DNA from 3 places in the Streptococcus gallolyticus subsp. gallolyticus DSM 16831 genome. Region 3 is predicted to be linked to each of the others. Evidence: predicted binding sites of a transcription regulator. Region 3 holds the regulator's gene; each other region holds the start of a gene.
The links. Region 3 encodes NrdR, which represses ribonucleotide reductase genes. Its sites were predicted from a motif close to ACACNATATATNGTGT; they were not measured.
Positions count from the first base shown of each region.

Region 1: BTR42_RS03200 (deoxynucleoside kinase) is a predicted target of NrdR. The motif match lies at 1,572-1,587, and genes of this name have one in related genera.
Region 2: nrdH (glutaredoxin-like protein NrdH) is a predicted target of NrdR. The motif match lies at 1,914-1,929, and genes of this name have one in related genera.

Region 1 covers NZ_CP018822.1:579,645-590,632, forward strand. The annotation lists gene pnuC (nicotinamide riboside transporter PnuC) at 27-734, opposite strand; gene BTR42_RS03200 (deoxynucleoside kinase) at 741-1,379, opposite strand; gene BTR42_RS03205 (GNAT family N-acetyltransferase) at 1,761-2,267, opposite strand; gene BTR42_RS03210 (nucleoside phosphorylase) at 2,313-3,080, opposite strand; gene BTR42_RS03215 (DUF1912 family protein) at 3,297-3,551, shown strand; gene BTR42_RS03220 (helix-hairpin-helix domain-containing protein) at 3,553-3,870, shown strand; gene BTR42_RS03225 (flavin reductase family protein) at 4,117-4,686, shown strand; gene BTR42_RS03230 (GNAT family N-acetyltransferase) at 4,679-5,257, shown strand; gene BTR42_RS03235 (ribosome-binding factor A) at 5,264-6,202, shown strand; gene BTR42_RS03240 (valine--tRNA ligase) at 6,224-8,875, shown strand; gene BTR42_RS03245 (NERD domain-containing protein) at 9,211-10,988, shown strand, end outside.
Region 2 covers NZ_CP018822.1:783,293-794,280, forward strand. The annotation lists gene nrdE (class 1b ribonucleoside-diphosphate reductase subunit alpha) at 1-1,522, opposite strand, end outside; gene nrdH (glutaredoxin-like protein NrdH) at 1,588-1,815, opposite strand; gene acnA (aconitate hydratase AcnA) at 2,103-4,766, shown strand; gene BTR42_RS04230 (citrate synthase) at 4,770-5,888, shown strand; gene icd (NADP-dependent isocitrate dehydrogenase) at 5,917-7,092, shown strand; gene BTR42_RS04240 (putative ABC transporter permease) at 7,172-7,975, shown strand; gene BTR42_RS04245 (HAD family hydrolase) at 8,265-9,074, shown strand; gene BTR42_RS04250 (LacI family DNA-binding transcriptional regulator) at 9,075-9,998, shown strand; gene BTR42_RS04255 (ElyC/SanA/YdcF family protein) at 10,037-10,831, shown strand; gene BTR42_RS04260 (RidA family protein) at 10,903-10,988, shown strand, end outside.
Region 3 covers NZ_CP018822.1:2,023,315-2,034,302, reverse strand. The annotation lists gene rsmG (16S rRNA (guanine(527)-N(7))-methyltransferase RsmG) at 1-55, opposite strand, end outside; gene BTR42_RS10085 (LemA family protein) at 386-937, shown strand; gene htpX (zinc metalloprotease HtpX) at 1,064-1,966, shown strand; gene BTR42_RS10075 (YceD family protein) at 2,108-2,644, shown strand; gene BTR42_RS10070 (response regulator transcription factor) at 2,882-3,574, shown strand; gene BTR42_RS10065 (sensor histidine kinase) at 3,574-5,058, shown strand; gene nrdR (transcriptional regulator NrdR) at 5,248-5,745, shown strand; gene BTR42_RS10055 (DnaD domain protein) at 5,729-6,886, shown strand; gene dnaI (primosomal protein DnaI) at 6,897-7,799, shown strand; gene der (ribosome biogenesis GTPase Der) at 7,951-9,261, shown strand; gene BTR42_RS10040 (pilus expression-regulating Snf2 family helicase) at 9,405-10,988, shown strand, end outside.

The DNA of each region.
Region 1 (10,988 bases), 1.0 Mb from region 3:
CGCGTGAGGCTTTTTTTAGTGGAAATTTAAGCTTGTCCTTTGCCTTTCTTCCAAATCATAATCCCAACCAATCCTTGAGCAAACATGCCGAGGTAGCTGAAAGCGACGATTTGGTTTCCAATGGAAATAAATAGTATAAAACTAAGAAAGTCAACCAAAAGCCAAATGTAGTAGCCATCAAGGTGCCCTTTTACTTGTCGTTGTTGGGCGGTGAATGATAGTCCGTTTGTCAAAGCATCGAGGACAATTTTTTGTCCACCCATCCAGTAAGACAGAAAGCCAAGTCCAATTGTCCAAAAGAAGATAGCGAGAAAGACGTCTTTGGCTCCGAATTTTTTATCGACAACAAGTTCACCATTATCATTACGGCGTTTTTTCCAACTGTAATGCCCGATAAATTCGGTTACGAGGTAATAAAAACTTGTAAACATATCACCGTAAATGCCTTGCATTCCAGCAACTAAAATCCCAGCGACGTTTTGAATCCCATTTGCCTTAAAGGTGTGTTGCCATTGGAGCGCCAAAGTCCATGTTCCGATAAAGCCAAAGATTGACATGATAATTGAGAGAGTATTTAAGGTGGTAAAATCACCTGTGACTAGTGTCGATAACATGCCATAGAGGGTAAAGCTAAGTGACGCCAGAAAAGCGATAATGACAAACAGTTTTTCTTTAGTGTTTAGGCGATTCCATGCAAGGTTGAAAGAATTTTTAAGTGATAATTGTTTTTTCAAAAAATGTTAATCTCCAATTCCAATTGATTTCATTTCTTGACGGATCATTTGATAAACTTTTGCCCAGTCCTCTGATTTTGTAACATCGATATGGTCGGTGTTGATTTTCATTTTAGGACTGTATTGGTAGTTTTCATACCAGCTGTTGTAGTGTGTGTGAAGGAGTTTGTAGTAATTAGTGAGCCCGTTAGCATTATCAGGCTGTTCAAAATCACGTCCACGTTTTTTGATGTTGTTCATGATGTGGTCAAAACTGCCTTCGAGGTAAATGAGCAAATCAGGGGATTTTTTAGGAAGTCCGTCAATCTCCTCCATCATGTTATCTAACAATTCTAGGTAAATCTTATATTCTTGTTCGCTGATACTGCCTTGAAGGGTATTGATATACGTAAAGAGAGCATCTTCGTAGATGGAACGGTCTAAGACATTATTATCAGTATCATAAGCTTTTTTTATGGCTTTAAAGCGTTTATTTAGAAAATAAATCTGCAAAGCAAAGCCGTATTTTTCAGGGTCTTCATAATATTTATCTAAAATAGGGTTGTTATCAACAGGTTCAAAGAAAGCTGTTGTGCCTAATTCTTTGGCTAAAAGAGAAGTATAGGTAGTTTTTCCAACTCCTATCATTCCTGCTAGAATAATCACGATGGTAATGCACCTCCAATATGCTAATGTAAGTGAGAATAGTTATGGAAATAGATTTGAGCATCTATTTAAAAAATGGTAGTAAATGTTTGGTGGAAGTTATGGTATTGTGGAAATAAGAAGATAGCCTCCTTTCTCTAAGTATTATCTATGTAGTGGCAAGAAATCGTTCTTGTTGAAACTGCATATTAAACACAATATCTTGTGTTCTGTATAAAATCTTAGCACTATATTTTGTGTTTTGCAAGACTTGAAAATTATTATTTTTGTGCTATACTGATTACTTTTATCTGAACGGATAGCTTGAACAAAATAACAAAAAGCCTCCTGCTAGGTTACCATAAAGGTAATATCAGAATGCTTTTATTGATGTGAATCTGCTTAATCAGGCAGTTTGGTTAAGTCGTAATAGTGTGGAATAATGTCCTCGTACTCATTGTTTTTATTGAGGAATCCTGCAGGAATCGTTCCAAGTTGGTGGAAGCCTAGTTTTTGATAGAGGGCAAGTGCGGCTTGGTTTGATTTGACAACGGCATTGAATTGAAGAATTCTAAATCCTAATTTTTTAGCAGTCACCATAGAATGGCGGACGAGTTTTTCACCGATATGTTGTCCACGAAAATGACTATCAATAGCGTAGCTGGTGTTGCAAATATGTCCACAACGTCCCACATTATTTGGGTGAAGAATATACAGACCGACAATTTGTCCAGTATCCGCTTGGTAGGCAACGCCTGTGTAAGTTTGGGCTTTGAAAAAGGCTTTTCCTGTCTCAAGGGTTAAGGTTTCAGTTTGTGGAAAGGCTACTCCGTCGGTCACGATTTGATTCCAAATCGCAATGGCTTGAGCGGTATCTTCGTCAGTAAATGATTTAAATTGAATGTCCATGTTTCTCCTTTTTTCGGAAAAAAAGTTATCACTATTATAATGATTTTAACGGAATAATTCAACGGCAAAACTTAAAGCAATGTTTGCAATACGGTCTTTGGTTTCAAGGTCAGCATCGTTAGCCAAAGTTCGAGGTTCCCAAGTTTCAACGTCTAGATTGTCAGCCGAATAAAAGAATTGAAAATGATTAATCTTGCGGAAGTTGGCAAATGCGGCAATCGCAGAGCATTCCATATCAACGGCGATAGCACCTTGTGTCTTTCGATTTGCCGTCTTTTGATGGGTTTCACGGTAAATACCGTCAGTTGTCCAAACCTTTCCTTCTGTATAGGAGATATTTTGCGCGTCAAGAAACTGTTTAAACTGTTTGCGATAGGTGTGATTGAGCGCAATTTCACTTGTTGGCGGAGCGTAGTGATAGCTTGTGCCTTCGTCGCGAATAGCGCTTGTAGGAATGATGATTGACGTTTCTTTGATACTGCTATCTAGGACACCACACGTACCAAAAACAAGGATATTTTCAGCGCCCATAGCAATAATATCCTCTAAAATAGCAACACAGCCACTTGCTCCAACATAGGAGTTGAAAAAAGCAATTTTTTGACCCTGAAAATTTAGCTCATAGATTGGAATTTCCAAATTTGCGACACTTGTTTTTGCGATTTCACGGTGAGGAAATTCAGCTAAGATTCGTGCGAAAGTTCCTCTTGCAAAACAGGTCACAGCTGTCTTTGGAAAATCTGGCAAAGCTTGGATGACATCCCCTGGGTTAATAATCGCCGTTTGCTTATGGTCAAATTGTGATAAAATCATGCCAACACATCCTCCTTGAATTTCAAAATATTTTTAACATTTTACTTAAAAACTCTGGAAAAAACAAGATAATTCACTAAAAATGATGGTTTTTCTGAAAATTTCCCTGTAAAAAGAAATGATTCGTGGAAATCATGTTACAAATCCTTTACAAACTTCTCTTTTTGCCTATGTTTGTGTTATAATATGACCTAGGAAATCAGACGAGAGGTGTTTATGACTTACGAACAAGAATTTTTAAAAGAATTTGAAGCTTGGGTAGATTCACAAATCGCAATCAACGAAATGGCGATGGAAGCTAGTCGTAAGATTGTGGAAGAAGATAAGGATGAACGCGCAGCTGATGCCTACATCCGTTATGAAAGTAAGTTAGATGCTTACAAATTTATCCAAGGCAAATTTGCTAATTATAAAGCCGGAAAAGGTTTCCACGAATTACCAGATAATCTTTTAGGGGAGAGAAATTACTAAAATGGCAAAGAAAAAGAATCGAAAAAAAGAGTACTTATTGAAATTGAAACGCGCAGGTATTATCAAAACAGCTGCAACAGCAACTGTTAAAGTAGCTACTAATGTTGTTTCAAAAGCGACTCTTAGTTTGGAAGAATTTTCAGCGATTTCTGCCGTAGAAGGCATTCGACCAAAACTTATTGAAACACTTTACAATGAAGGGATTAAATCAGTTTCTGATTTCAAAAACTTCACTGAAAAAGACGTTTTGGCCTTTAAAGGAATTGGTCCAGCAACTGTTAATAAATTGAAAGAAAATGGCGTAGCTTTCAAAGCTTAATCTATTTGCGTTAGCTGACTAAATCTGTTAAAATAAAAACATTCAGAGGTGTCTTAAAGACCATTTGTTACAGAAAGCGGTGTGGTTGAGAAATCCGTACAAATGTTAAGGCTGGTTGCTGAACGTTGTAACTGAATAATCAAGTTGCGAGTGCTAGTCACTCGAATGTGGGTGGTACCGCGGATTTATAAAAAGTTCGTCCCTGTCGAAAGACAGGGGCGATTTTTTGATTGTAGGTGTTAACAGATGAAAAAAACGTTTAATACTTCAAAATTTTATTATGCTTTTCCGATTTTTATATTAGGTTATAAAGATGAAAAATTTTCCTATAACATTACGACATGCAGTTCATCGTTTAGTCTGGGTGATATGGTAGTTATTGGGATGTTTAAGGGGAGTAATGCAGTTAAGCAAATTAGTAAATTTAAAGAATTTACGATTAATATTCCAACTAAGGAACAAGGTTTTTTAATGGAAAAAGCCGGTTTCTTAACAAAAAGAGATAAGTTGACATTATTATCAGTTCCTTATGAATTATCCTCTGTAATAGATGCTCCATTATTAGAAAAATGCCCTGTATCTATGGAGTGTCGGGTAGAGCAGATTCAAGAATTTGGTGAGTATGTCAATTTTACAGCTCATATTATTAATCGTTGGTGTGATGAGACATTACTTGATACTAAAGGGAATTTTAAGAGTGCTATATTCTCTCCAATTGAGTATATTGGTGATGAAAAGCGACGTGTTTATCGTTATTTAGATGACAAGAATAGTGATAAACTAGGAACTTTTATAAGGAGTTCAAAATATGATTAAAATTTTAGGTCAGATTAAGGACAGTAAACGTCCTGATATTGAGACAGAACGGCTATATTTACGCCCACGTCTGGTCTCAGATGCTGAGGATATTTTTGCTTATGCGAGCTTGCCAGAAGTGACTTGGCCAGCTGGTTTTCCACCTGCAGAAAGTGTGGAAGCAGAGGCATATTATCTTGAAAACATTATGCCAAAGCGCTGGGTTGAGCGAAAGGTGCCGTCTGGTTATGGTATTTGCTTAAAAGGGACAAATAAAGTCATTGGCTCGGTTGATTTTAATAAGCGCCATGCTGATGATGTTCTTGAAATGGGCTATCTGCTTCATCCAGATTATTGGGGTCAAGGACTCGTGCCAGAAGCTGCGCGTGCGTTGTTGGAAGTTGGATTTACCCTACTCAATCTCCACAAAATTGAAATTGAATGTTATGGTTACAACAAAGCAAGCCAACGTATTGCTGAAAAACTAGGTTTCACCCTCGAAGCTCGAATCCGTGACCGCAAAGACGCACAAGGAAAACGTTGTGACCTATTGCGCTACGGACTATTAAAAAGTGAGTGGGAGGGGAGATGATTGAAGATGATTATAGAAAATTCTATTTTAACAGAAGAACAAATAAAAGGAATCGATGAAAAATATTCTCATTTGAAAGATACTGATGTTATTGAAAGTCTGGGACGCTATGAAATGGATTCTGAACAAAATAATTTGGTTATTACTGAATTTCCAATTAATAAGGAAGATTTAATAGAAATTTCTAATCAAATTTCCAACATTCAACAGGAATTTGAAAGACTTAAAGTAATGTATAAAATGTTTATTTCGGACGTTTTTGATTTTTTGAAGTTGAATTCTGAGTTAGAGAAGAAAAATAAGGTGACTAATGAGCTTGATGTAAATCGTTTCATGATGCACTTACTTTCTAGTGGAAAATTATTTGTTGATTTTGCTGAAAATCAGATAAAAACAAAACATAGGCAAAAATTTAAAAAATTTCATAAACTTACTAGTCAACAATATGACAATAGTTTTGCTTATCGATTTTGCTATAATCTTAGAAATTTTTCACAACATGTTGGAATTCCAATCTCTGCACTTCATAAGAAACAAGATTACGTCGATGACGAAAAGGCAATTATTAGTCTTTGGATTGAAAAAGACTATTTATTAAATTCTAGTTTCAATTGGAAAAAATTGCGCAATGAAATAGAGGCAAGAAATGATATTGATGCAGTTGAGTTGGTTAAATCTTATATGGAAGCAATTACGATTTTATATGGTGAATATAATAAATTTCTTTTGAATATACACCATTGTAATTTAATAAATTTAAAACTTTCACTTGAAAATTTTGGATTAGTACATAAAAAATACTGTATAGTTGAAAGAACAAAATACAATTTAAAGTACAATCCAGCTAATATCACAACAAGACCTTTACTGGGATTAGCAGATATTGATGCAATTTATGCGCATCTTAGTGAAATTGGAATTGTAAAACTAGTTAATAAAGAATAATATAAATTTAGGAGACATATTATGTCAAAAGAACTTTCACCAAAATATAACCCAGCTGAGGTTGAGGCTGGGCGTTATCAAAAATGGTTAGATGAGGATGTTTTCAAGCCTTCTGGCGATAAGAAAGCTCATCCGTATTCTATCGTTATTCCACCACCAAACGTAACTGGTAAACTTCACCTTGGTCACGCTTGGGATACTACTTTGCAAGATATTATTATCCGTCAAAAACGTATGCAAGGTTTTGATACTTTATGGCTTCCTGGTATGGACCATGCGGGGATTGCAACACAAGCAAAAGTTGAGGCACGTCTTGCTGAAGATGGTATCTCACGTTACGACCTTGGTCGTGAAAAATTCCTTGATAAAGTCTGGAAATGGAAAGATGAATACGCATCAACAATCAAACAACAATGGGGTAAAATGGGTATCTCTGTTGATTATTCACGTGAACGTTTCACCCTTGATGAAGGATTGTCAAAAGCGGTTCGTAAAGTCTTTGTTGAACTTTATAAAAAAGGTTGGATTTATCGTGGTGAATTTATCATCAACTGGGATCCAAAAGCTCGTACAGCCCTTTCTGATATCGAAGTTATCCACAAAGATGTCGAAGGTGCTTTCTACCACATGAACTACATGTTGGAAGATGGTTCACGTAGCCTTGAAGTTGCCACAACTCGTCCTGAAACAATGTTCGGTGACGTAGCCGTTGCGGTTAACCCAAATGATGACCGTTACAAAGATTTGATTGGTCAAAATGTTATCCTTCCAATCGTTAACAAAGCTATTCCAATCGTCGGTGATGAACACGCTGACCCAGAATTTGGTACTGGTGTAGTTAAAATCACTCCAGCACACGACCCTAATGACTTCTTAGTTGGTCAACGTCATAACTTGCCACAAGTCAACGTCATGAATGATGACGGTACAATGAACGAACTTGCTGGTGAATTTGCTGGTATGGACCGCTTTGAAGCTCGCAAAGCTGTTGTTAAAAAATTGGAAGAAATCGGTGCGCTTGTTGAAATCGAAAAAATGGTTCACAGCGTTGGTCATTCAGAACGTACTGGTGTGCCAGTTGAGCCACGTTTGTCAACACAATGGTTCGTTAAAATGGACCAATTGGCTAAAAATGCCATTGCTAACCAAGACACTGATGACGAAGTAAAATTCTACCCACCACGTTTCAACGATACTTTCCTACAATGGATGGAAAACGTTCACGACTGGGTTATCTCTCGTCAATTATGGTGGGGTCACCAAATTCCTGCATGGTACAATGCTGAAGGTGAAATGTACGTCGGTGAAGAAGCTCCAGAAGGTGACGGATGGACTCAAGACGAAGATGTGCTTGATACTTGGTTTAGTTCAGCACTATGGCCATTCTCAACAATGGGTTGGCCTGACACAGAAGCAGAGGACTTCAAACGTTACTTCCCAACATCTACATTGGTAACTGGTTATGACATCATCTTCTTCTGGGTATCACGTATGATTTTCCAATCATTGGAATTCACAGGACGCCGTCCATTTGAAAACGTGCTTATTCATGGTCTTATTCGTGACGAGCAAGGACGTAAAATGTCTAAATCACTTGGTAACGGTATTGACCCAATGGATGTTATCGAGAAATACGGTGCTGACGCGCTTCGTTGGTTCTTATCAAACGGTTCTGCACCAGGTCAAGACGTTCGTTTCTCTTACGAAAAAATGGACGCCGCTTGGAACTTCATTAACAAAATCTGGAACATTTCTCGTTACATTTTGATGAACAATGAAGACCTTACACTTGACCAAGCTAGCGCAAATGTTGACAAAGTTGTTGCTGGTACGGCTGGTAACGTAACTGACCGCTGGATTCTTCACAACTTGAATGAAACAATTGCTAAAGTTACTGAAAACTTTGATAAATTTGAATTTGGTGTGGCTGGTCATATCCTTTACAACTTCATCTGGGATGAATTTGCTGACTGGTACGTTGAATTGACAAAAGAAGTGCTTTACAGTGACAATGAAGATGAAAAAGTTATCACTCGTTCAGTTCTTCTTTACACCCTTGATAAGATTCTTCGTTTGCTTCACCCAATCATGCCATTTGTTACTGAAGAAATCTTTGAACAAATTTCTGAAGGTTCAATCGTAACAGCTGAATACCCAACAGTTAACCCAACGTTTGAAAATGAAGCTGCGCATAAAGGTGTTGAAAGTCTTAAAGACCTTATCCGTGCTGTCCGTAACGCACGTAGCGAGGTGAATGTTGCTCCAAGTAAACCAATCACACTTCTTGTGAAAACAAGTGATAAAGAATTGGAAGACTTCTTTAACAGCAATGTGAACTATATCAAGCGCTTCACAAATCCTGAAAAACTAGAAATTTCTTCTGCCATTGAAGCACCAGAATTGGCGATGTCTAGCGTTATCACAGGTGCTGAAATCTTCTTGCCACTTGCTGACCTTCTAAATGTTGAAGAAGAATTGGCACGTCTTGATAAAGAACTTGCTAAATGGCAAAAAGAATTGGATATGGTTGCACGCAAACTTGGCAACGAAAAATTCGTTGCTAACGCTAAACCAGAAGTTGTCCAAAAAGAACGCGACAAACAAGTCGACTATCAAGCTAAATACGACGCAACAGTCGCTCGTATCGAAGACATGAAAAAATTGGTGAAATAAGTTATTATATACAACCTTAAGTGAGATGGAGAAGTTGGAAGATAGTCTATTTAAATGAGCTATAAATAAACTTCCTACAGTTTTCTGTAGGAAGTTTTTGAGTATTTTAAAAAGAACAAAGTATAAAAATTAAATAATCTAATGGATTTTAGAATATTTGGTATATTGTAAAAATAAATTGAAGATTTGAGAATAATCTTTTGAAGAAATTATTGATTGTAGTTTAGCGAATAGATATTATAAAATTGACTTAATTGGATAAAAAGTTTTTGTTGTAGCAATGTGCTGATTTTACAAAAGTTTATGGAAAATACCAAGAAAGAGGTGTAAAAATTATGATTGAAAAATTTTCCTATAATCTTCATGAATATGATGGATTAGTTAAAATAAAAACTAACAAAAGTTTAGATAGACTAAGCAACGATTTTCTTCTTAAATTAGATGGAAAATCAATTCAAGATATAATTCATATTTTGAAAGTTAGTAATATTGTTGGTGATTTAAGTCTCGGAAAAATTCATGACTATAGGGAAGTTTTGTTAAAAAGAACAAATAACTATGTAAGACATAATTTTTCTAAGGAAGATATTAGTGTTTGGGAGGATTTCTATACGCAAGTAATAATGTTGAACCAGTTATATAAACTTTTTTTACAAAAAAGGGAGGAATATTTTGAAGAAAATGTTATAAAATCAAAGCTTAGTATAAATTTATTATTAGTATGTCTTGAAAAGGTTTTAAGAGATTATTCGAGTAATCAATTGATAAAAAGTGATATTGAAGATTTTGAAAAATTATCGCATATTAGAGATATTTTAAAAGGTTATGCGGCTGAGATTTTAAAATATTTTATGTTCATCGATAAAGAAAAAAATATTTCTCATCAAATCTACTCCGAGAGAGATGTGAATACAGTATGTGAGCATTTTACTTTTTATGATACATATGAATCGATTAAAGATATTATGGAATATTTTAGATTTTCCCAAATTAATGTCTCGTTGGATGACAAATTTAGTATTGAAATATTAGACAGAGAATTTAATGAGAGTGTGTTAGTTTCTAATTTTAGGGAGAAGGGGTCTAGGAATAGTAGTTATAACCATTTAGTTAGTAATTTACATAGATCAAATTTGAATCTAACAAAAAACAGTCAAGAATTGTTTTCCGTACAAGAATTAACAAAGATATTTGGAACTGATTGGAAAAATATGGAATTAGGAGGAATCTCACTCTATCACCTACATAAAGCATATTTATACATCTCGGAACTATGTGATGAAAAATTAAAAAAATCTAGTAAGATTAATCAACTTTATAAGATGTGTATCGTAAAAAAGAAGATAGAATGGATTAATAAATTAGCTCGTTTTCTTAATGTCTCTAAAGACTACTCACAAAAAATTATTGATTATTTAACTTTTAGCAATGCATCATACGATTTAATTGATACCCCTTTCATTGAATTAGAAGATAGTTTAATAATAGTTCCATCAATATCTGAAGGTACTTCTATTGCATATGCAATCATATCGAATTTTTCAAAGCACTTAGGTGAAATTAGCGAATTATCTAAAAAAGGTTATGTCCTTGAGAATAAAATTGCAAACAAATTGAAAGAAGCAAAAATAACTTTTGTATCAAATATAAAAGATAATCTAGATGGAGAAGACTATGAAATAGATCACATATTTGTAATTAATAAAACTATATATTTCGTAGAATGTAAGACTCTTCCTTTTCCCTATACTGTTAAAGAACATGCTGAACAGCAATGTCAAATTTTTCAGTATTTAAGGAAATTTTCGAGAAATGTAAAACATTTTTTAGAGAAAAAGGAATTATTTATTAGTGATTTACGTTTGAATAGCGCAGATGATATAAGAGTAGAGAAGATATTTGTTACTTCTACAATGCGAGGAAATAGTGATAACTATAATGGTATAAATATTGTAGATGAATCAGCATTTTCATCCTTTCTTTCTAGACAAGCTCCTATGGTTTGGGATCCCACTAATGGTAAAAAAGTACTAGAACAAAATATTTCATATTACAAAGGTGAGATAACAACTCATAAGCTTAGTCAATTTTTTAAAAAGCCCGCTTCTATTTT
Region 2 (10,988 bases), 1.2 Mb from region 3:
GAGCGATATGATTTGATTCCACCAAAGTCCAATAATTCATTAACATAAAGTAAATATTGGTAAATTCAATGGATTCTGGGCTACCATAATGAATGTGGTGTTGAGCTAGGAAGGTATGAAGCCCCATAGCACCAAGTCCAAAGGTATGCGCTTGTTCGTTGCCATGCTTGATTGTTGGCACAGCTTCAATAGATGAGGTGTCTGAAACAAAAGTCAAAGCGCGTGTCATGGCTTTGATAGAACGTCCAAAATCAGGTGAAGTCATCATATTAACCACATTTGTTGAGCCCAAATTACATGAAATATCAGTTCCCATTTTGACAAATTCTTGAGCGTCGTTAATCACGCTAGGGGTTTGAACCTGAAGCACTTCTGAACAAAGATTTGACATGATAATTTTACCGTCAATTGGATTGGTACGATTAGCTGTATCAATATTGACCACATAAGGGTAACCAGATTCTTGTTGTAATTTCGAAATTTCAGTTTCCAAATCACGTGCTCTAATTTTGGTTTTGACGATATTTGGGTTAGCAACCATTTTGTCATACTCAGCCGTAATATCAACATAGCTATAAGGCACGCCGTATTCACGCTCAACACTATATGGGCTAAAGAGATACATCTCTTCGTTATTGCGAGCCAATTCGTAAAATTTATCAGGTACGGTGATACCAAGAGAGAGAGTTTTGACACGGATTTTTTCGTCAGCATTCTCTTTTTTGGTTGATAGAAATGCCATGATATCTGGGTGGAAAACATCAAGGTAAACAGCACCAGCTCCTTGACGTTGCCCCAGTTGGTTAGAATATGAAAAACTATCTTCAAAGAGCTTCATGACAGGAACAACACCAGAAGCTGCCCCTTCATAACCCTTGATAGGAGCGCCAGCCTCACGTAGATTTGAAAGGCTGATACCAACACCCCCACCGATACGGGACAATTGTAGCGCTGAATTGATAGAACGCCCAATCGAATTCATATCGTCAGTTACTGAAATGAGAAAACAAGAGACGAATTCACCACGGCGACTACGACCAGCATTTAAAAAGGAAGGTGTAGCAGGTTGATAGCGTTGATGAATCATTTCAGTTGCCAAATCACGTGCCAATTCTTCATTACCATCAGCAAAATAAAGAGCGTTAAAAAGAATACGGTCTTCGATACTTTCAAGATAATATTTACCGTCATTTGTCTTTAAAGCATATTGCTGATAAAACTTATAGGCGGCCATGAAAGATTTAAAACGAAATCCTTGCGCTTGCAAGTCCTTAGCCAAACTTTCAATAAAATCTGGCGTATATTTGCTGATAAATTCTGACTCGATATAATCATTGTCAATCAAATAGTTGATTTTATCAATAATCGTGTCAAAAGCCATTGAATTTGGAATGACATTTTCACGAAAGAAAGCTCTAAGGGCTTCTTTATCTTTATTAAGAGGAATTTGTCCATTCACAGGACGGTTAATTTCATTATTAAGGCGAAAATAAGAGACATCGCCGAGATTTTTTAGACTCATAAAGTAAGATACCAACGCTCATTAATTGAAGTGTGGTAACTCCTTTCTAATTTAATATAGAAGGTTTAGATAATTTCTTTTAATTTTGCAGGTTGAAAGCCAGAAAAAATAATGTCACCTGCTTTAACGACTGGCGCAGCAGAGAAGCCAAGGTCTTTTACGTAATCAATCATATCAGGGCGTTCGTCAATGTTGATTTCTTGGTAATCAGCTCCCTCTTTATCCAAGAGTTTTTTTGTCATTTTGCACTGCATACAGTTATTTTTTGAAAAAATTGTGATTTTATTAGCCATTAGGGCATCCTCCTAAAAAATATTTCCTTATGGGAAACTCAATGTTCATTTAGAATAACCAAAATTAGTCAAAAAAGCAAGAAATATCTCTCGAAAAAACACAATATATAGTATTTAAAAATAATATCACACACAAAATATTGTAAAACCAAGCTTTTTAGAAATGCTAAAGTTTTATATTACATTCTATGTTATAAAACCTAACATAGGATTGTGAATTATACTTGACTAAATATTCTGAAAGTTGTATAATTAAAAAACCATTATTATATTTCGGGGGTCTGTACATGACAGAATTTTTATCAAAGTTTTCCTTCAAAGATGGTGAGTATTCGTATTTTAATCTTGAAGAAGCGGTTTCTCATTATGGAGGAGATATCAAGAAAATCCCTTACACTATTCGTATATTACTTGAAAGTTTACTCAGAAAGTATGATGGTGTAGATGTTACAAAAAATCACATTGAAAATTTAGCAACTTACAATCCTAAAAAAACAAGCGGAGAAGTTCCATTCAAACCAAGTCGTGTCATCTTACAGGATTTCACAGGAGTTCCTGTTGTTGTTGACCTTGCGTCAATGCGTGATGCCATTGTTGCCAACGGTGGAGATGCTGAACTTATTAATCCAGAAATTCCAGTTGATTTGGTTATTGACCACAGTGTCCAAGTTGATTTCTTTGGCTGTGACACAGCGTTAGAAGATAATATTAACCTTGAATTTAAACGTAACAATGAACGTTATGAATTTTTGAAATGGGCAGAAAAATCATTTGATAACTACCGTGCGGTGCCACCTGCAACTGGTATCATTCACCAAGTTAACATTGAATTCCTTAGTGATGTTGTCATTGAAAAAAATGGCATGCTTTATCCAGATTCAATGTTTGGTACTGATAGCCATACAACAATGATTAATGGTATTGGTGTTCTTGGTTGGGGTGTCGGAGGTATCGAAGCAGAAGCAGCGATGCTTGGTGAAGCGTCATTCTTCCCAGTTCCAGAAGTTATCGGTGTTCGTTTGACAGGTAAACTTCCTAAAATTGCAACCGCTACCGATTTAGCCCTTAAAGTGACACAAGTTCTTCGTCAAGAAAAAGTTGTTGGTAAATTCGTTGAATACTTTGGTGACGGTTTATCAAATCTTAGCCTTGCCGAACGTGCAACTATTGCCAATATGGCACCAGAATACGGTGCAACTTGCGGCTATTTCCCAATTGATGATGAAACGCTTAATTATATGCGTTTAACAAACCGTAAAGAAGACCATATTGCTTTAACAAAAGAATACGTCAAACACAATAATCTTTTCTACGACCCAGAGCATCAAGCGGAATACACTAAAGTCGTTGAAATTGATTTATCAACAATTTCACCAAGTATTTCTGGACCAAAACGTCCACAAGATTTGATTGATTTGACACAAGCCAAACAAACTTTCCAAGAAAGCTTAGTTCGTGAAGCTGGTGTTCAAGGCTTTGGTTTGACAGCTGATGAAATCAATAAAAAAGCAACCGTTCATTTTGATGACCAAGATATTGAGATTCAAACAGGACACGTGGCTATCGCAGCTATCACATCATGTACAAATACCTCAAACCCTTACGTCTTGATGTCAGCTGGTTTGCTTGCGAAAAATGCTGTTGAACGTGGTTTGCGCGTAGCTCCAACAGTTAAAACATCACTTGCTCCAGGGTCTAAGGTGGTTACAGGTTACCTACGTAATTCTGGTTTGCAAACTTACTTAGATACACTTGGCTTTAACATTGTCGGTTATGGTTGTACGACATGTATCGGTAACTCAGGTAGCCTTCGTCCAGAAGTGGCAGAAGCTATTACAGAGACAGACTTGTTAGCATCTGCTGTTTTATCAGGTAACCGTAACTTTGAAGGACGTGTTAATCCACTTGTCAAAGCAAACTTTCTTGCTAGCCCACCACTTGTTGTGGCATATGCACTTGCTGGAAACACAAATATTGATTTAACAACAGAACCGCTTGGCTTTGACCAAAATAATGCACCTGTTTACCTTAAAGACATCATGCCAACAAATGACGAAGTGGCAGAGTATGTCAATAAATACGTAACGCGTGAATTATTCGAGCAAGAATATGAGCATGTCTTTACAGACAGCGAAAAATGGAATCAAATTCCAACAGAAGAAAGTAAGATTTACCATTGGAATGAATCGTCAACTTATATCCAAAATCCACCATATTTTGACAATCTAGGTGATGATTTAGCGATTAAACCATTGAAAAATCTTAAGCCATTAGCCAAATTTGGTGATAGCGTGACAACTGACCACATTTCACCTGCTGGTAATATTGCTAAAAATAGCCCAGCTGCTAAGTATTTAGATAATCATGGTGTTGATTACGTTGACTTCAACTCATATGGTAGCCGTCGTGGTAATCACGAAGTCATGATGCGTGGAACATTTGCCAATATTCGTATCCAAAACCAATTAGCAGACGGTAAAATTGGCGGTTACACAAAATACAACGGCGAAATCATGCCAATTTATGACGCTGCTATGCATTATAAAGAAGATAATGTCGATACTTTAGTCATTGCAGGTAAAGATTATGGTATGGGGTCTAGTCGTGACTGGGCTGCCAAAGGTTCTAACCTTCTTGGGGTTAAAGCTGTTTTGGCTGAAAGTTTTGAACGTATTCACCGCTCAAATCTTGTCATGATGGGTGTATTACCATTGCAATTTTTAGAAGGTGATACAGCAGAAAGCCTTGGTTTAACTGGTCTTGAAACATACGATATTAATCTTTCAGAAAATCCTGGTATTCACGATGTTGTTGATGTTGTAGCTCGTGATGACTCAGGTGAAAAACACTTTAAAGCCATGGTACGTTTTGATGCCGACGCTGACATTCGTTACTATAAAAACGGCGGTATCTTACCAATGGTTGTTAGAAAGAAATTGGAGGAAGCATAATCTATGACAGGAGGAAGCGGATTAAAAGATTTAATAGCTTGTAATACCCATATTAGTTCAATTATTGATGATAATTTATCTTACGCAGGTTATAATATTTCTGAATTAATGGATAACGATGCTAGTTTTGAAGAAGTGATTTACCTTCTTTGGAACTTGCACTTGCCAAATAAAGCAGAGTTTGATAGTTTTGTTAAAGAACTTCGTGAAAATTATGCTATTAGCGATGCGGTTGAACAATGTATTTTGATTCAGTCGCGCAGCCATTTACACCCAATGAGCGTGCTTCGTTCAACAGTTAGTTTGCTTGGTGTGTATAATGTCAATGCTGAAGATAATTCTGAAGAAGCAACATACGAACAATCTATTCAATTAATGGCTAAAATGCCAACGATTATTGCAACTTTTGCGCGTTTACGTGACGGAAAAACACCAGTTGCTCCACGTGAAGATTTAGGATTTGCAGCGAATTTCCTTTACATGTTAAACGGCGAAGAGCCAACACCATTGCAAGTAAAAGCTTTAAATCGTGCCTTGGTTTTACATGCTGACCATGAATTAAATGCGTCAACATTCGCAGCGCGTGTCTGTGCGTCAACATTGGCTGATATTTATTCTTGTGTGACAACTGCAATTGGTACGCTTAAAGGACCACTTCACGGGGGTGCTAATGAACGTGTCTTTGACATGTTAACTGAAATTCGTGAAATGGGTGATACCAAAGCGTATTTGAAAGAAAAATTGGATTCGCAAGAAAAAATCATGGGCTTTGGTCACCGTGTTTATAAAACACAAGACCCACGTGAAAAATATTTGCGTGAAATGGCACAAGCTCTTACCGAAGGTACTGAAAACGAAGTGTGGTTCAACTTGTCACGTGAAATTGAAGATTACATGAAACACACTAAAGGGCTTATCCCAAATGTCGATTTCTATTCGGCAACGGTTTACCATGTTCTTGGTATTGATAGTTCGATTTTTACCCTTATTTTTGCAATGAGTCGTGTATCAGGCTGGATTGCTCATATTCAAGAACAACAAAAAAATAACAAATTGATTCGACCACGTTCTCATTATACTGGAGAGCTCGGTTTGAAATACACACCACTTGAAGAACGCTAAAAAGCCTTAGAAAGGAAAAACGAGAAAAATGGCAGATAAAATCATTTTAGAAAATGGTCACTTGACTGTTTCTAACAATCCAATCATCCCTTTTATTGAAGGGGATGGCGTTGGACGTGACATTTGGAAAAATGCGCGTGCTGTCTTTGATGCAGCGATTGAAAAAGCTTACCAAGGTCAGAAAAAAGTTGAATGGCTTGAGATTTTGGCTGGTAAAAAAGCGCATGAAGCAACAGGAGAATGGTTACCAGAAGCAACTCTTGAAACGATTAAAGAAGATTTGGTCGCTATCAAAGGTCCACTAGAAACACCAGTTGGTGGTGGGATTCGTTCACTAAATGTTGCCCTTCGTCAAGAATTGGATTTATACGCTTGTGTGCGTCCTGTTCGTTATTTTAAAGGGATTGAAAGCCCACTTAAAGAACCAGAAAAAACAAGCATTACTATTTTCCGTGAAAATACGGAAGATATTTATGCAGGCATCGAGTGGAATGCTGGCACAGAAGAAGTGAAAAAAGTCATTGATTTCTTGCAAAATGAAATGTCTGTCAGCAAGATTCGTTTTCCTGAAACAAGCAGTATCGGAATCAAACCTATCTCACAAGAAGGTAGTGAACGTTTGATTCGCTCTGCGATTGAATACGCTCTTGCTAACAATTTGACTAAAGTTACTCTTGTTCACAAAGGAAATATTCAAAAATTCACAGAAGGTGGCTTCCGTAGTTGGGGTTATGACCTTGCAAAACGTGAATACGCTGATGAATTAGCCAGCGGAAAATTGGTGATTAATGACATTATTGCCGATAATTTCTTGCAACAAATTTTGCTTAATCCTGAAAAATTTGATGTTGTGGCTTTGACAAACCTCAATGGTGACTACGCTAGTGATGCCCTTGCTGCCCAAGTTGGTGGTATTGGAATCTCACCAGGTGCCAATATCAACTACTTGACAGGTCACGCTATTTTTGAAGCGACACACGGAACTGCACCAGATATTGCTGGTAAAGACATTGCCAATCCATGTTCTGTTCTTTTGTCTGGTTGCATGTTGTTTGATTACATTGGTTGGACAGAAGTGGCTAGCTTAATTACAGCAGCGATTGAAAAAACATTCGCTCAAGGTCAATTTACAGCTGATTTGGCGCAAGGAAAAGTAGCTTGCTCAACAAGTGAATTTGCAGCAAAACTCATTGAAAATTTGTAAAATAATAACCTAGAACAAGTCATGTTCTAGGTTTTTTGATATAATGAGAATAGTTTGAATTTTAGAAGGTTGGAGTTTTATGACATATTCATTGGCAGACATTGTCTTTTTGTTTTTTATTTATTCGTTTGTAGGCTGGCTTTGGGAGACGGTTTATTGTTCGATTAAGGATAAGAAGTTTGCTTATCGTGGTTTTTTAGTGGGACCGTATTGCCCCGTTTATGGCTTTGCAGTGACAACGGTTTTACTAGCGACAGAGCCGTTTCAGAGCAATATTTTATGGCTGTTCTTGAGTGGTTTGCTTGTAGCAACAGCATTTGAATACGTTGCAGGCTGGCTGTTAGAGACGGTCTTTCATATGAAATTATGGGACTACAGTCAGGAGTTTGGTAATATTCAGGGACGTATTGCACCGCGGATATCACTTTTCTGGGGATTTGGAATTGTTGTTCTCGTTGAATTTATTCAACCAGGAGTGATGTGGCTAATTAATCACCTGAATGATTGGGTAGCATTGGGTATTGTTGTTGTGATGACAGCAGATTTGATTTGGACAGTTGTTGATACGGTGAAATTCCAACAAGCTGCTATTGCTTTTGAGAAATACGTTCGTGCCGAGCAAGAAAAATTACGCGAATCAGTACGAACAGAAGTTGGTGATTTAACACAGCAAGCTGAAGTCTTTAGCAAACGTTTGGAAAATTTACGACTTCACATCAATGAAACCTTGAGAGAAAAAGGAATCGAGCCATTCCGTTTCAATCAACGTCGTATGCTTAGAAACTATAAAAATTTCCGCTTAACGACAGCCCCATTTTTGAACGAAATTCGTAAACAAACAGCTGCCTTAAAAGAAAAACGTAATGAGAAAAACAATCATTAAGATAATAAAAGCACCCTAACAGTGAGAATTCCTCTCGCCAGGGTGCTTTTTTACGTCATGTCAATGTTTTAGTTACCGTGAGGTTGGGAGCGTATTTTTTAGAATTGACAATGACTAGTCAAATAACTAACGGCATCACTGATTATGCACGACTATTATTATAAAGGTAAAGAAGCTTTTTGTAAATACTTGAAAATAAATGAAAAAAATTTCTTTTTAAAAAGGGCTTGACCTGGAACGCGTTTCATAAATTATACTTTAGTCAAATCAAACAAGCGAGGTAAAAAAGATGATTAAACGTATTTTTTCAGACATGGATGGAACGCTTCTTGACAATACTGGCGCAGTTTCAGAGGAAAATGTTTCTCTGATTAAATCAGCTGGCATTCCGATGACCTTGGTATCAGCTCGTGCTCCAATGGAAATGATGGCAGCGATTGAAAAATTAGATTTGACGGGTGCACAAGTTGGATTTAATGGTGGTTTGATTTATCGTGTTGACAATGGTCGTGTCCTTCCGATTCACAGTCAACCAATAGCAAAAAAAGATGTTCATACTCTTCTTGGTGCGATTCATGAGAAATTTCCAGAGATCAGTTTGTCATACTATGATTTGCATAAATGGTATTGTCATGAGATTGATAAGGGAATTCTTTTTGAGCAGAAAGTTACGCAACAAAAACCAACACGAACAATGTTGCTCAGCCATTTTTTAAAACCTAAAAAAGAGATTTATAAGTTAATGATGATTGTCTTTGATGAGAAAACGTTAACAAATCTGCAAGAATTTGTGCTATCATTAGGGATAGACACGGTTGCGGTGCAGCAATCAGGAAAACATTATTTGGAAATTACTCATACGGCAGCTAAGAAGTCAGCTGGTATTGATTATATCATGCAAAAAGAAGCTTTGAGCGAGGGAGAAACTGCGGCTTTTGGCGATGGGCACAATGATTTGTCAATGTTTGAACGGACGAGTTTTCCAATTGCAATGGCAAATGCTAGCCCAGATGTGATTGCTCAAGCTAAATTTATCACATTGGTTAACCAGTGCAATGGTGTTGGTTATGGAATTCATAAATTTTTGAGGAATGTTTAAATGGTAACAATCAGAGATATTGCAGAACGAACGGGTTATTCTAAAGCGACGGTGTCGCGCGTGCTTAACAATCATCCTTATGTGTCAGATGACGTGCGTCAAAAAATTCAAGCGGTGATAAAAGAGCTTAATTATACGCCAAATTTGGTCGCAAAAGAATTGAGTGCTGGAAAGACTAATAAAATTGCGGTTGTTATTCCTCACAATCGTCATCCCTATTTCACTCAGCTATTGAATGGTATGCTAGATGAAAGTAAGAAAACAAACCATAATTTGCTTTTACTACATTCGGGCTACAATGAACTTTCGGAACGTGAGTATTTAGAACAATTACGTGGTCGTGCTTTTGACGGGCTTATCTTTACGTCACGTGAATTGCCGATAGAGACCATTGCCTCTTATGCACAATACGGTCCCATTCTTTTATGTGAGCCACTTGACAATCCTCTTTTGAAATCAGTCTATGTTGACCGCTACCAAGCTTATAATGATCTTAATGCCTATTTAGTTGAAACGGGCATTAAATCACCAGCTTATCTTTTTACGAGAGCTGATGAAGCTAGTGCGACTTATCGGACAATGGTTTCTGTTTTAGAACATTTTCCGCAATATCAAAATTCAGCTGTTTTTAGTGGCATTTCTAATTTTCAAGACGGTTATAATTGGGCAAAACAGCTTACGCAGGATTTTGATGCAATTGTGACGAATGAGGACCAAATGGCATATGGCGTTATCAAGGCTTTTAAGGATAATGGCAGAGCTTTGCCGTTAATTATCGGGCAAGAAAATCAGCATATTAGTGAGTTGCTTGGGATTCCGTCAGTAGAGCATTATTCTTATGAACTGGGGAAATTAGCAGTACGTCAGATTTTAGCTGATGAAAATAATCCCCTTGCCATTCCGTCAAAATTCATTCGACGTTAGCGCCAAAAGAAATCAGAAAAATTCTCGGAGACTTGCCAATGGAAAATCAAAAAATTGCAGAAAATCTTAATATCCTTGGTCAATTTTGTGGCAAAAGAGATGTTGAGGAACTTAATCAGAAAAACTTGCATGAAAAATATGGAATAGAAAAAGCAGATGTTATGGTTCTTTTTGGTGGTAGCATTCTTGCTGGCGGTGATGTACTGGCTAAGGCTATCAAAGATGATATTGCAGAGCATTATATTATTGTTGGTGGTGAAGGACATACAACAGCTACCTTGAGAGAGCAGATTCACAAAGAATACCCTTTGATTGCTGTAAATGGCTTGACAGAAGCTGAACTTTTTCAACAATATCTTTTGACTGTTTATCAAATCCAAGCTGACTATCTTGAAACCAAATCAACAAATTGTGGCAATAATATCACGAATTTGCTCAAATTAATGAAGAACAAAGGCATTGTCCACCAGAGTATCATTTTATGCCAAGATGCAACTATGCAATATCGTATGGAAGCGACATTACGAAAATACCTTTCAAAAGATACGGTAGTGATTAATTACGCTGCTTATCGAGCTTACCTGAATTACCAAGATAAACTCACCTACGCAACAAAGATTCATGGCATGTGGGATGTTGACCGCTATATCAATTTATTAATGGGTGAGATTCCAAGATTAACAGATAATGAACAAGGTTATGGACCAAATGGAAAGAATTTTCTAGCTCATGTGGATATTCCTAATAGAGTAGTAGCTGCTTTTGAAGCTCTAAAACCTATTTATGGTAATCACATCAGAAAAGCCAATCCCAAATATTCCTCAGTTTTATAAGCTATAAAATGTTTTAATTTTCAGAATATTTTGCTATAATAGAGCTACTTAATTGAGAGAAGGAGTTTATCATGGCAAAAACAATTCACACAGATAAAGCACCAGCAGCAATTGGACCTTATGTTCAAGGAAAGGTCGTTGGTAATTTCCTATTTGC
Region 3 (10,988 bases):
CTGTCAACTCAAAACCTTGTTGACTAAGTTTCTTATAAAATTCTTCAGGTGTCATGATTATCAGTAAAGAAAGCATTAGCAGCCTGCAAAACACAAACCACCACAACTTTCTCTAATATCCTTTCAATTCCAATATACGTCATCTTATTTTACCATAAAATCCCACCCAATAACATTCTTAGAAATGGTTATAACACCCGAAAAACTATTTTTCCTCCAACTTCCTATGTAATCACTTTAAGAATTGAAAGAAAATTGATATAATAAGCCTAGAAAGTATATTTTTATCTATTTATTTTAGTAGTTTATCAAAAGCTTTTGTGTAGCGGTAGGTTACAAAAAGCAACTGATTTTGGAAGGGTATGTCATACCTAAGGAGGAATTTATGATTTTTGTTATTATCGCTATTATTGTTGTTTTAGTGCTTTGGATTATTGCTGTCTATAATGGTCTTGTTAAAAGTCGTATGCAAACTAAGGAATCTTGGAGTCAAATTGATGTGCAACTCAAACGTCGTAATGACCTCATTCCGAATCTGATTGAGACTGTAAAAGGCTACGCAGCTTATGAAGAAAAAACATTTGCTAAGATTACAGAATTACGCAGTCAAGTTGCCCAAGCAGAAACACCAGCAGAAGCAATGCACGCGTCAAATGCTCTTACTAAACAACTTTCAAGCTTGATTGCTGTTGCTGAAAATTATCCTGAACTTAAAGCTAATAACAGCTTTATCAAGTTGCAAGATGAATTGACAAATACAGAAAACAAAATTTCTTATTCACGTCAATTGTTCAATACAACAACAGCAAATTATAATGTTAAATTAGAAACTTTCCCAAGTAATATCATCGCAGGTATGTTTGGCTTTAAACCAAGCCAATTCTTGGAAACACCTGAAGATGAAAAAGAAACACCAAAAGTATCATTTGACTTCTAAAAAATGGTGTTTTGAGAAGTTGTTTTAAAGCAACCTTTAATAAAGAAAGGAATAAAATGGAAGGTCTCTTGAAATGGTTGGTGACTTTAACAACTCAAAGAGACTTTCTATTTTCTTAATAAAATCATGTTATACGATCAAATTTCTAGTAACAAGCGAAGAACGGTTGTTTTGATTCTTGTTTTCTTCTTGATTTTGTCAGCTATTGGTGCCGCAGTTGGCTATCTTTGGTTAGATAGTCTAGAATTCGGTGTGGTTATCGCCTTAATCATTGGTGGAATCTATGCTGCTAGTATGATTTTTCAATCTACAAATGTTGTCATGTCAATGAACAATGCGCGTGAAGTCAGCGAGGAAGAAGCCCCTGAACTTTATCATATTGTAGAAGATATGGCAATGGTGGCACAAATTCCAATGCCGCGCGTGTTTATCGTTGAAGATGATTCTTTAAATGCGTTTGCGACAGGTTCAAGTCCTGAAAATGCTGCCGTCGCAGCCACCACAGGATTGTTAGCTGTGATGAATCGCGAAGAATTGGAAGGTGTTATCGGACACGAAGTTAGTCATATTCGTAATTACGATATCCGCATTTCTACCATTGCTGTAGCCTTAGCCAGCGCAGTGACTTTGATTGCTAGTATCGGTAGCCGCATGATGTGGTTTGGCGGAGGTGGCAATCGTCGCCGTTCGAATAACCGTGATGAGGGTGGTCTTGGTATTTTGATGTTGCTCTTTTCGATTTTATCGTTAATTTTAGCACCACTTGCCGCAACTCTTGTTCAATTAGCCATTTCACGGCAACGTGAATACCTTGCTGATGCCAGTTCTGTTGAACTCACTCGCAACCCTGAAGGAATGATTAAAGCACTTCAAAAACTGGAGCAATCTTCTCCAATGCACCATCCTGTTGATGAAGCAAGTGCGGCACTATATATTAATGACCCTATCAAAAAAGAAGAAAGAACAACATCATTGTTCAATACACACCCATCTATTTCGGATCGTATTGAGCGTCTTCGTCAAATGTAAGTATTTTTCTCCTTCACACGCTTGTGTGAAGTTTTTTGTTGCTACATTATTCAATAAGCTTTATTATTGGTAGTAATATGTACAGACAATACCGTAAAAAGTTGGTATAATAGTAAAGAAATTTTAAAAGAGGTAGTAATAATGATGTTTTCAATTTCGGAAATAAAAAAGAATCCAGATGGAATTAATTTTAATTCTGTTTTAGAAATTAAAGAAAAATTAATAGAACGTAACAAAGATGTGCTAGATGTTAAAGAGATTTTTGTACAAGGGACTATTTCCTACGATGATGGATTATATTTGTTAAATTATACACTTGATTATACAATTACATTACCGTCAAGTCGCTCAATGCTGCCTGTAGATGTACATCAAGTTGAAGAAGTCTCAGAAATTTTTATTGAAGCAGTGGATATTCATGCAAAAGAAGATCTTGTTAGAGAAAATCTTGTTTTAGTACTTGAAGAAGATTATATTGATTTAGAAGAGAGCGCTATTGATAATATTTTGTTAACGATTCCAATGCAAGTTTTAAGCGAAGAGGAACAAAATTCTGACACAATGCCATCAGGAAATAGCTGGTCAGTTTTGACAGAAGAGCAATATGATGCCCTGCAAGATAAGAAGAAAAAAGAAAATAATCCGTTTTCTGCTTTAAATGGATTGTTTGAAGATTGATACTATTTTTATTAAAAAAAATAAAATATTCTTGAATTATCGTTAACACTTTGATATACTTTTAAAGCGATATAGTATACTTATCTTTATTGTTTATTTTGAGGATATTATAACAAAGTGATGAAAATGCTATAATCTTTTTCTCATTGGGAAACAAAGAAGGTGCTCTGTATAGGAGTGTATACTTTAGCAAAATAGAGATTTTATAATCTTTAAAATAATAAAAGGTTGGTGACAATGAGTAAAAAGATTTTAATTATTGAAGATGAAAAAAATCTTGCACGCTTTGTGTCTTTGGAGTTACAACACGAAGGTTATTCTGTAGTTGTAGAAACAAACGGGCGCTTAGGGCTTCAAACGGCTCTTGATGACGATTTTGACTTGATTTTGCTTGATTTAATGCTTCCAGATATGGATGGATTTGAAATCACGCGTCGTCTTCGATTGGAAAAAGAAACTTCTATTATTATGATGACAGCTCGCGACTCTATTATGGATATTGTTGCTGGGCTTGATCGTGGTGCAGATGACTATATTGTCAAACCATTTGCAATTGAAGAACTCTTGGCTCGTGTTCGTGCTGTTTTCCGCCGTCAAGATGTTGAATCTAAACGTGAACAAGACAGTCAAGGAAAAGAAGGATTGCTTGGTCTACGCTTAAATCCTCAAAATCGTTCAGCGGTTCGAGGTGATGATGAAATTTCGCTTACAAAACGTGAGTACGATTTGTTAAGTGTTCTTTTGTCAAATGTTAATCGTGTAATGACACGTGAAGAACTGCTAGCCAGTGTTTGGAGATACGATACAGATATTGAGACAAATGTTGTTGATGTTTATATCCGTTACCTTCGCGGAAAAGTCGATATTCCAGGTAAAGAATCTTACATTCAAACAGTTCGTGGAATGGGATACATTATTCGAGAAAAATAATGATAAAATGGGAAGAAAAGTCTTTATCTAGAAAAATATCGATTTTCTCTTTGCTTCGGATTCTCCTTGTGTTAACTATTTTTAATCTAATCGTGTACTTTGGGACTACCCAAATCTTTTTAGCACGAGAACGTTACGATGTTGAGCAAGGTGCCGAAGTAGTGAGAGATTTTTTGTCTCAAGAAAGTGCACTGACAGTTGATAATCTTTTGGATCTGTTGGATGAGTATAATGCTACGGGGTCACTTGTTGAGGAAGATGATGCCCAATATATCCTAGATAAAAGTGGTGGGATTGATGATTTGACTTCTGATAATCAAGATGTCGCCATTTTTAACAAGGATAAGCAATTAGTTTTAACGACTGATAAGTCAGTTGCAAATTTTAAAACAGGTACAGTTGGCAAGACAAAAATCTACCGTGCACCTGCTTTTACAGGTTACTATTCAACGGCGAAAGTTTACTCCAAAAACACAAGAGAAGTTATTGGTTATGTGACGCTTTTTCAACACTTTAGCTCCTACTATCTAATGCGACATTGTCTTGTGGCAATCCTTTTGATTGCAGAGTTAGTTGAGATTGGGTTAATTTTACATGTTCTTTTCTCTTCAACAAAACGCTTTTTACGTCCGTTGGAAGAATTTCAAGGAATTGTTAGTAATATTGCTGAAAATCCTGGTGATTTGACTGTCCGTAGTGATATTCATTCTGGAGATGAAATTGAAGAAATTTCTGCTAACTTTGATAAAATGTTAGACCAAATTGAAGGGTATACTAAAAGACAAGCGCGTTTTGTTAGTGATGTTAGTCATGAATTACGAACACCGATTGCAGTTATTAAAGGACATCTTGGTTTACTGAAACGTTGGGGGAAAGAAGACCAACATATTCTTGAAGAAAGTTTAGATGCTGCTTATCATGAAACGGATCGAATGTCCATTATGGTTAATGAAATGCTAGATATGGTTCGTGTTCAGGGAAGTTTTGATTTACACAAAGGTGAAAAAACAGATTTGAAAAAATCAATCGAATTTGTTTTGGGAAATTTCCGTATTTTGCACCCAGATTTTAATTTCCAATTTTCAACAAGTGTGGAAGAATGTGTCTTTGCAGAAATTTACAAAAATCATTTCGAACAGGCAATTTTGATTTTAATTGATAATGGCGTAAAATATTCTTCTGGAAGCAAAATAATCCATGTGACTTTGGACATCCAAGGAGATGATGCTATTGTCAAAGTTAAGGATGAAGGAGAAGGTATTTCTCAAGAAGACCTAAAATATATTTTTGAACGTTTTTATCGAACAGATAAATCACGTAATCGTGTTTCGACACAAGGAGGTCTTGGGATTGGTTTAGCTATTCTTAAGCAGATTGTTGATGCTTATGAGCTCAATGTTAGCGTTAATAGTGTTGTTGACGAAGGCACGGAGTTTACATTGGTTATTCCGATACTTAAGACAAAACAAGATAAGACAGACTGAGTTTTTCTCTCGGTCTGTTCGTTTTTCTAATAAAGCATGATTGAACAGTCATTTTTTATTAGAAAAGGGACAAGGTTTAAGAAATGGGGAAAAGTTTTGGCTGATATGGTCAAACTGGTATTACTTTCATAATGATTGATTTTATGTTAGAATAAAGTATTAAAATAATTGGTAGAATGGGGTGTTTGCATGCGTTGTCCAAAATGTAATTATAATAAATCAAGTGTTATTGATAGTCGCCAAGCTGAAGACGGAAATACCATTAGACGTCGTCGCGAATGTGAAAATTGTCATACACGTTTCACGACTTTTGAACGTGTTGAAGAATTGCCCTTACTAGTCATTAAAAAAGATGGAACGCGTGAACAATTTTCTCGTGAAAAGATTTTAAATGGTATTTTCCAAAGTGCTCAAAAACGTCCAGTATCAAGCGATGATATTGAACAAGTTGTTTCACGTATCGAGCAAAAAGTTCGTAGTGAGTACGAAGGTGAAGTTCCGAGTACAGCCATTGGTAATCTTGTCATGGATGAGTTAGCTGAACTTGATGAGATCACTTATGTGCGTTTTGCCTCTGTTTACAAATCGTTTAAAGATGTTGATGAGATTGAAGAACTTCTACAACAAATTACCAACCGAGTTCATAGTAAGAAGAAAAGAAGTAATTTAAATGAGACCGATCGATGAGTTTTCTTATATCAAAAATAATAAGGTTTTATTAGATTCTGATAGTCTTAGCCAGCTGTATCACCCAGTGATTGGAAATCACGCGGTTTTGCTTTATGATTATTTGTTGGCATTTTTTGATGATGGTGTTAAACGTCACAAATTTAGTGAGATTCTCAATCATTTGCAATTAAGCATGCGTCAGGTGGAAGAAGCTTTTGCAATTTTGACTGCTGTTGATTTGCTTGTTTTGTACCAAACACGTGATGCTTATGTTTTAAAATTGCAGCCAGCTTTGAATCGTGAGACTTTTCTTAGCAATCCTGTCTATCGTCGCTTGTTAGAGCAGGAAATTGGTGATGTTGCAGTGGCTGAGCTGGATATTAAAATTCCGCAAGAGGCTAGAGATATTTCCAAAAAATTCTCGGATATTTTTTCAGCAGAAGGAACACCAAAGCCAAAAGCAAATGTGTCAAAAAATCATTTTGATTTGGATAGCTTTGAGCGTTTGATGTTGCGTGATGGCCTGCAATTTAAAGATGAAAAAGCAGATGTTGTTTCGATTTACAGCCTTGCTGACAAATACACCATGAATTGGTTTGATACCTATCATTTGGCAAAAAGCACGGCTATTAATGGTAAAATTTCACCACAACGAATGACTGTTCAGTTGGAACAACCCAAAAATTTGAAATCACAAGGTCAAAGCAAAGAGCAATTTGACACCAAGGAACAAGTGATTATTCGTGAAGCCAAGCAAGCTAATGCAAGAGAATTTTTGGAGAAAATCAAGGCACCACGTCGTGCAGTGGTTACCGAGAGCGAGCGAAAATTGTTGGAAGAATTAGCCAACATGAGCTTTTTAGATGAAGTAATTAATGTCATGGTGCTTTATACGTTAAATAAAACGCAGTCAGCTAATCTCAATAAACCTTACATTATGAAGGTGGCAAATGATTTTGCTTATCAAAACATTACGACTGCTGAAGCTGCTGTTTTAAAAATGCGCAGCTTTGCCCAACGCAATAAAGACCGTAAAGCACAAGCAAAAGTTGCTAAAAGCAATGTCCCTGAATGGACAGCAAAAGAATACAAGCATGTTGCTACTGCTGAAGAAAAAGCGAAATTGGAAGAACTCAAACGTAGCATGTTAGAAGATTAAGGAGCGAGTGATGGAAAAAATCGGACAAACCTTGGCTAAACAGCTTCGCCAAAGTCGCACAGACCTTAATGAATTGACCCAAGTTATTTTAGCAGATAAGGAAATTGCTGATTTTATCACGTCAAATGGCTTGACTCAGGAGCAAATTAACCGTAGCCTACCTAAGTTTAATCAATTCATGGTGGAGCGTGAAAAATTTCAAAATCAGGATGAATCCTATATTGCTAAAGGGTACAAGCCTGCTCTTAGTATGAATGAGGGCTATGCAGATGTCATTTATTTGGAAACACGCGAATTAGTTGAGGCTAAAAAACGTCAAGATATTAAAAATCGTGTGACTTTGATTGGCTTGCCAGCTAGTCTCAAACACATTTCAACAGATGATCTTGATTTAGGAGACCCAAATCGTATTGAAATTTACAATTATTTGAACGATTATCAAAAAAATCTTGAGACAGGAACTCAAAAAGGGCTTTATGTTTTTGGAAATTTTGGTGTTGGGAAGTCTTATTTGATGGCTTATCTAGCAAATCGTTTATCTGCCAAGTACGGCAAGTCAACGACTTTGCTTCATTTTCCAACTTTCTGTGTTGATATTAAAAATGCTATCAATACAGGAACGGTGAAAGAGCAAATTGACCAAATCAAACAATCTGAAATTTTAGTTCTTGATGATATTGGGGCAGAACAACAAAGCCCATGGATTCGTGATGATGTTTTGCAGGTTATTTTGCAATATCGAATGCAAGAAAATCTCTTGACATTCTTTACATCAAATCTTGATTTTAAAGGACTTGAAGAACACTTTGCAGCATCACGCTCAGGTGATGAAACGTGGCAAGCAAAGCGTGTTATGGAGCGTATTCGTTATTTGGCTCGTGAAATTCATCTGCAAGGTGATAATCGTCGCTAATCGTAAATCATTAAAAGTGATAAATAGATAAAAGAATTTGAAAGGAATAAATTCGACAAAGGCATTTTTGAGAAATCAAAATGTCTTTCGTGTGGAAAAATCCACTTAAAATAGTTGAGACTGTTTTAACGAAGCTGGTACTAGAAGAATTATGGCTTTACCTACTGTTGCTATTGTCGGGCGTCCAAATGTTGGAAAATCGACTTTGTTTAACCGTATCGCAGGTGAGCGCATTTCAATTGTGGAAGATGTCGAAGGTGTTACACGCGACCGCATTTACACAACAGGTGAATGGCTTAACCGCAAGTTTTCATTGATTGATACTGGTGGTATTGATGACGTTGATGCGCCGTTTATGGAACAAATCAAACACCAAGCTGACATTGCGATGACTGAAGCAGATGTTATCGTGTTTGTGGTTTCAGGAAAAGAAGGCGTTACAGATGCTGATGAATATGTTTCAAAAATCTTGTATCGTACTAATAAACCAGTGATTTTAGTGGTCAATAAAGTTGACAACCCTGAAATGCGTAGTGATATTTATGACTTTTACTCACTTGGTCTTGGGGATCCATACCCAGTGTCATCTGTTCATGGGATTGGTACGGGGGATGTCTTGGATGCTATCGTTGAAAATCTGCCTGTTGAGGAAGAGGATGAAAATCCAGATATTATCAAATTCAGTTTGATTGGTCGTCCAAACGTTGGTAAATCAAGTTTGATTAACGCGATTCTTGGTGAAGAACGTGTGATTGCAAGCCCAATTGCAGGGACAACACGTGATGCTATCGACACAAACTTTACGGACAGCGAAGGTCAAGAATATACAATGATTGACACCGCAGGTATGCGTAAATCTGGTAAGGTTTATGAAAATACTGAAAAATATTCAGTAATGCGTTCAATGCGTGCCATTGACCGTTCAGACATTGTTCTTATGGTTATCAATGCCGAAGAAGGAATTCGTGAGTACGATAAACGTATTGCAGGATTTGCTCACGAAGCTGGTAAAGGAATCATTATCGTTGTTAACAAATGGGATACGATTGAAAAAGACAACCATACAGTTGTAAAATGGGAAGAAGACATTCGTGACCAATTCCAATTCTTGTCATATGCACCAATTATCTTTGTTTCAGCAGCGACAAAACAACGCTTGAACAAATTGCCTGATATGATTAAGAAAATTAGCGCAAGCCAAAACAAGCGTATTCCATCAGCTGTGCTTAATGATGTTATCATGGATGCCATTGCTATCAACCCAACACCAACAGATAAAGGGAAACGTTTGAAAATATTCTACGGCACACAAGTTTCTGTTAAACCACCAACGTTTGTTATCTTTGTTAACGAAGAAGAACTCATGCACTTCTCATATATGCGTTTCTTGGAAAATCAAATCCGTGCAGCTTTCGGCTTTGAAGGCACACCAATCAATTTGATTGCCCGCAAACGTAAATAAGACTTAAAAGCACCGTTTGTGGTGCTTTTTTGGCTGCATTTGGAAAATATCGCTAAAAATAAAATCAAAAGGATTATTTTTTCAAGCTAAAGAAGGCTGAATTTGATATAATAAAAGGATAAGGAAAAAGGTGGTGGCTAAGAGTGGGTAGAATGATTCCAGGTCGAATTCGCAATCAGGGAATAGAACTTTACGAACAAGGTTTGGTTGATATTGTTAGTAAACGAGAAGAAGTAATTCAAGCGAAAGTTGGTGCACATCATCTTCAGTATGCTTTAGAAGATGAACAGGTGAGATGTGATTGTGACCTGTTTGCCAAGAAAAAATATTGTGAGCATTTGGCGGCTTTAGAGTATTTCCTAAAAAATAATACAGAAGGCAAAGAGTTGTCAGATGAGCTTAGTTCACATCAAGAAATTCAGCAAGAAACGAAAAAAGTGACCTCATTTGGTAGTGTCTTTTTGGACGGCTTGGTTATCAACGATGACGACACAACAAAATACCGTTTAGCAGCTTATGGTAGTCAGAGTCCCTATTCATCAGATTATTGGTGGACGTTAAAAATTAATCGTTTGCCTGATGACCGTGCTTATGTTGTCCGAGATATTAAAGCCTTTTTAGCGGTTGTTAAAAGCGAGGGCTACTATCAAATTGGGAAAAATTATTTTGAACCCTTGTCTTTGATTCAATTTGATGAAGCTAGTAAAGACTTGATTCAATTTTTATGGCGTGTTTTGCCAGATAGTGACCGTGTTGATTTGGAGTATATTTTGCCAAATCACGGTCGAAATCTTGCGTTGACAAGTGGGACATTTGAGGAAGGCATTTCATTGTTAAACGAGCTTTATGATTTCTCATTTGAACACAATCATCAGAATTATGGGCAACTGGTTTTTAGACCATTAGATGGCTCAGAAGGGCTGTTGTCATTTAAAGTCATTGTTCACCGTCAATCAATTGAACTGGTTATTACAGAAAAAACATTTCAGCCACTTTTTGACAATGCTTTCTTATTCACAAATGGTATGATTTACGGTTTGAATTTGAAGCAACAAAAAATCTTAGCCGCTGTTCGTAGCCTGCCGATTGAGTCTGATTTAGCGAAGCATTTGTTCTTTGATTTGGATGACCAAGCAAAATTAGCTGCTAGTTTGCTTGATTTTAAAGAGCTTGGAGTGGTTGAAGCTCCGAAAAGTTTTGAAATTCATGACTTTGTACCTTCTTTCCATTTAATGTTAAATGAATACCAAGAGATTGCTTTAAAGGTGACTTTTGATTATGGTATGGTTAAGGTCAGTAGTAAACGTGAACTTGAAGACTTACCATTTGCTAGTCATTTTAAGCATGAAGAACGTGTGTTTAGGACTTTAGAAGCCAATGGCTTTGCTGCCTCGTTTTCATCTTACCATGCACCATTGGCAAATGAAGATTTGTACGACTTCTTTACCAATACCTTGGAACAATTGGAACGTTTGGGTAAGGTAACCTTGGCTGATGACCTTGAAGAAATGCGTCAGTTTGAGCGCCCACAAGTTTCTGTTCAGACAAATGGTGGTTTGTTGGATATTTCTTTTGATTTTTCAACTATTTTTGAAAACGATATTGATGATGCCTTAGAAGCACTCTTTAAAAATCAACCTTATTTTGTGAACGACGCTGGTAAATTAGTTGTTTTTGATGAGGAAACACAACGTGTCAGTAATGCTTTGCAAAATTTACGAGCTAAG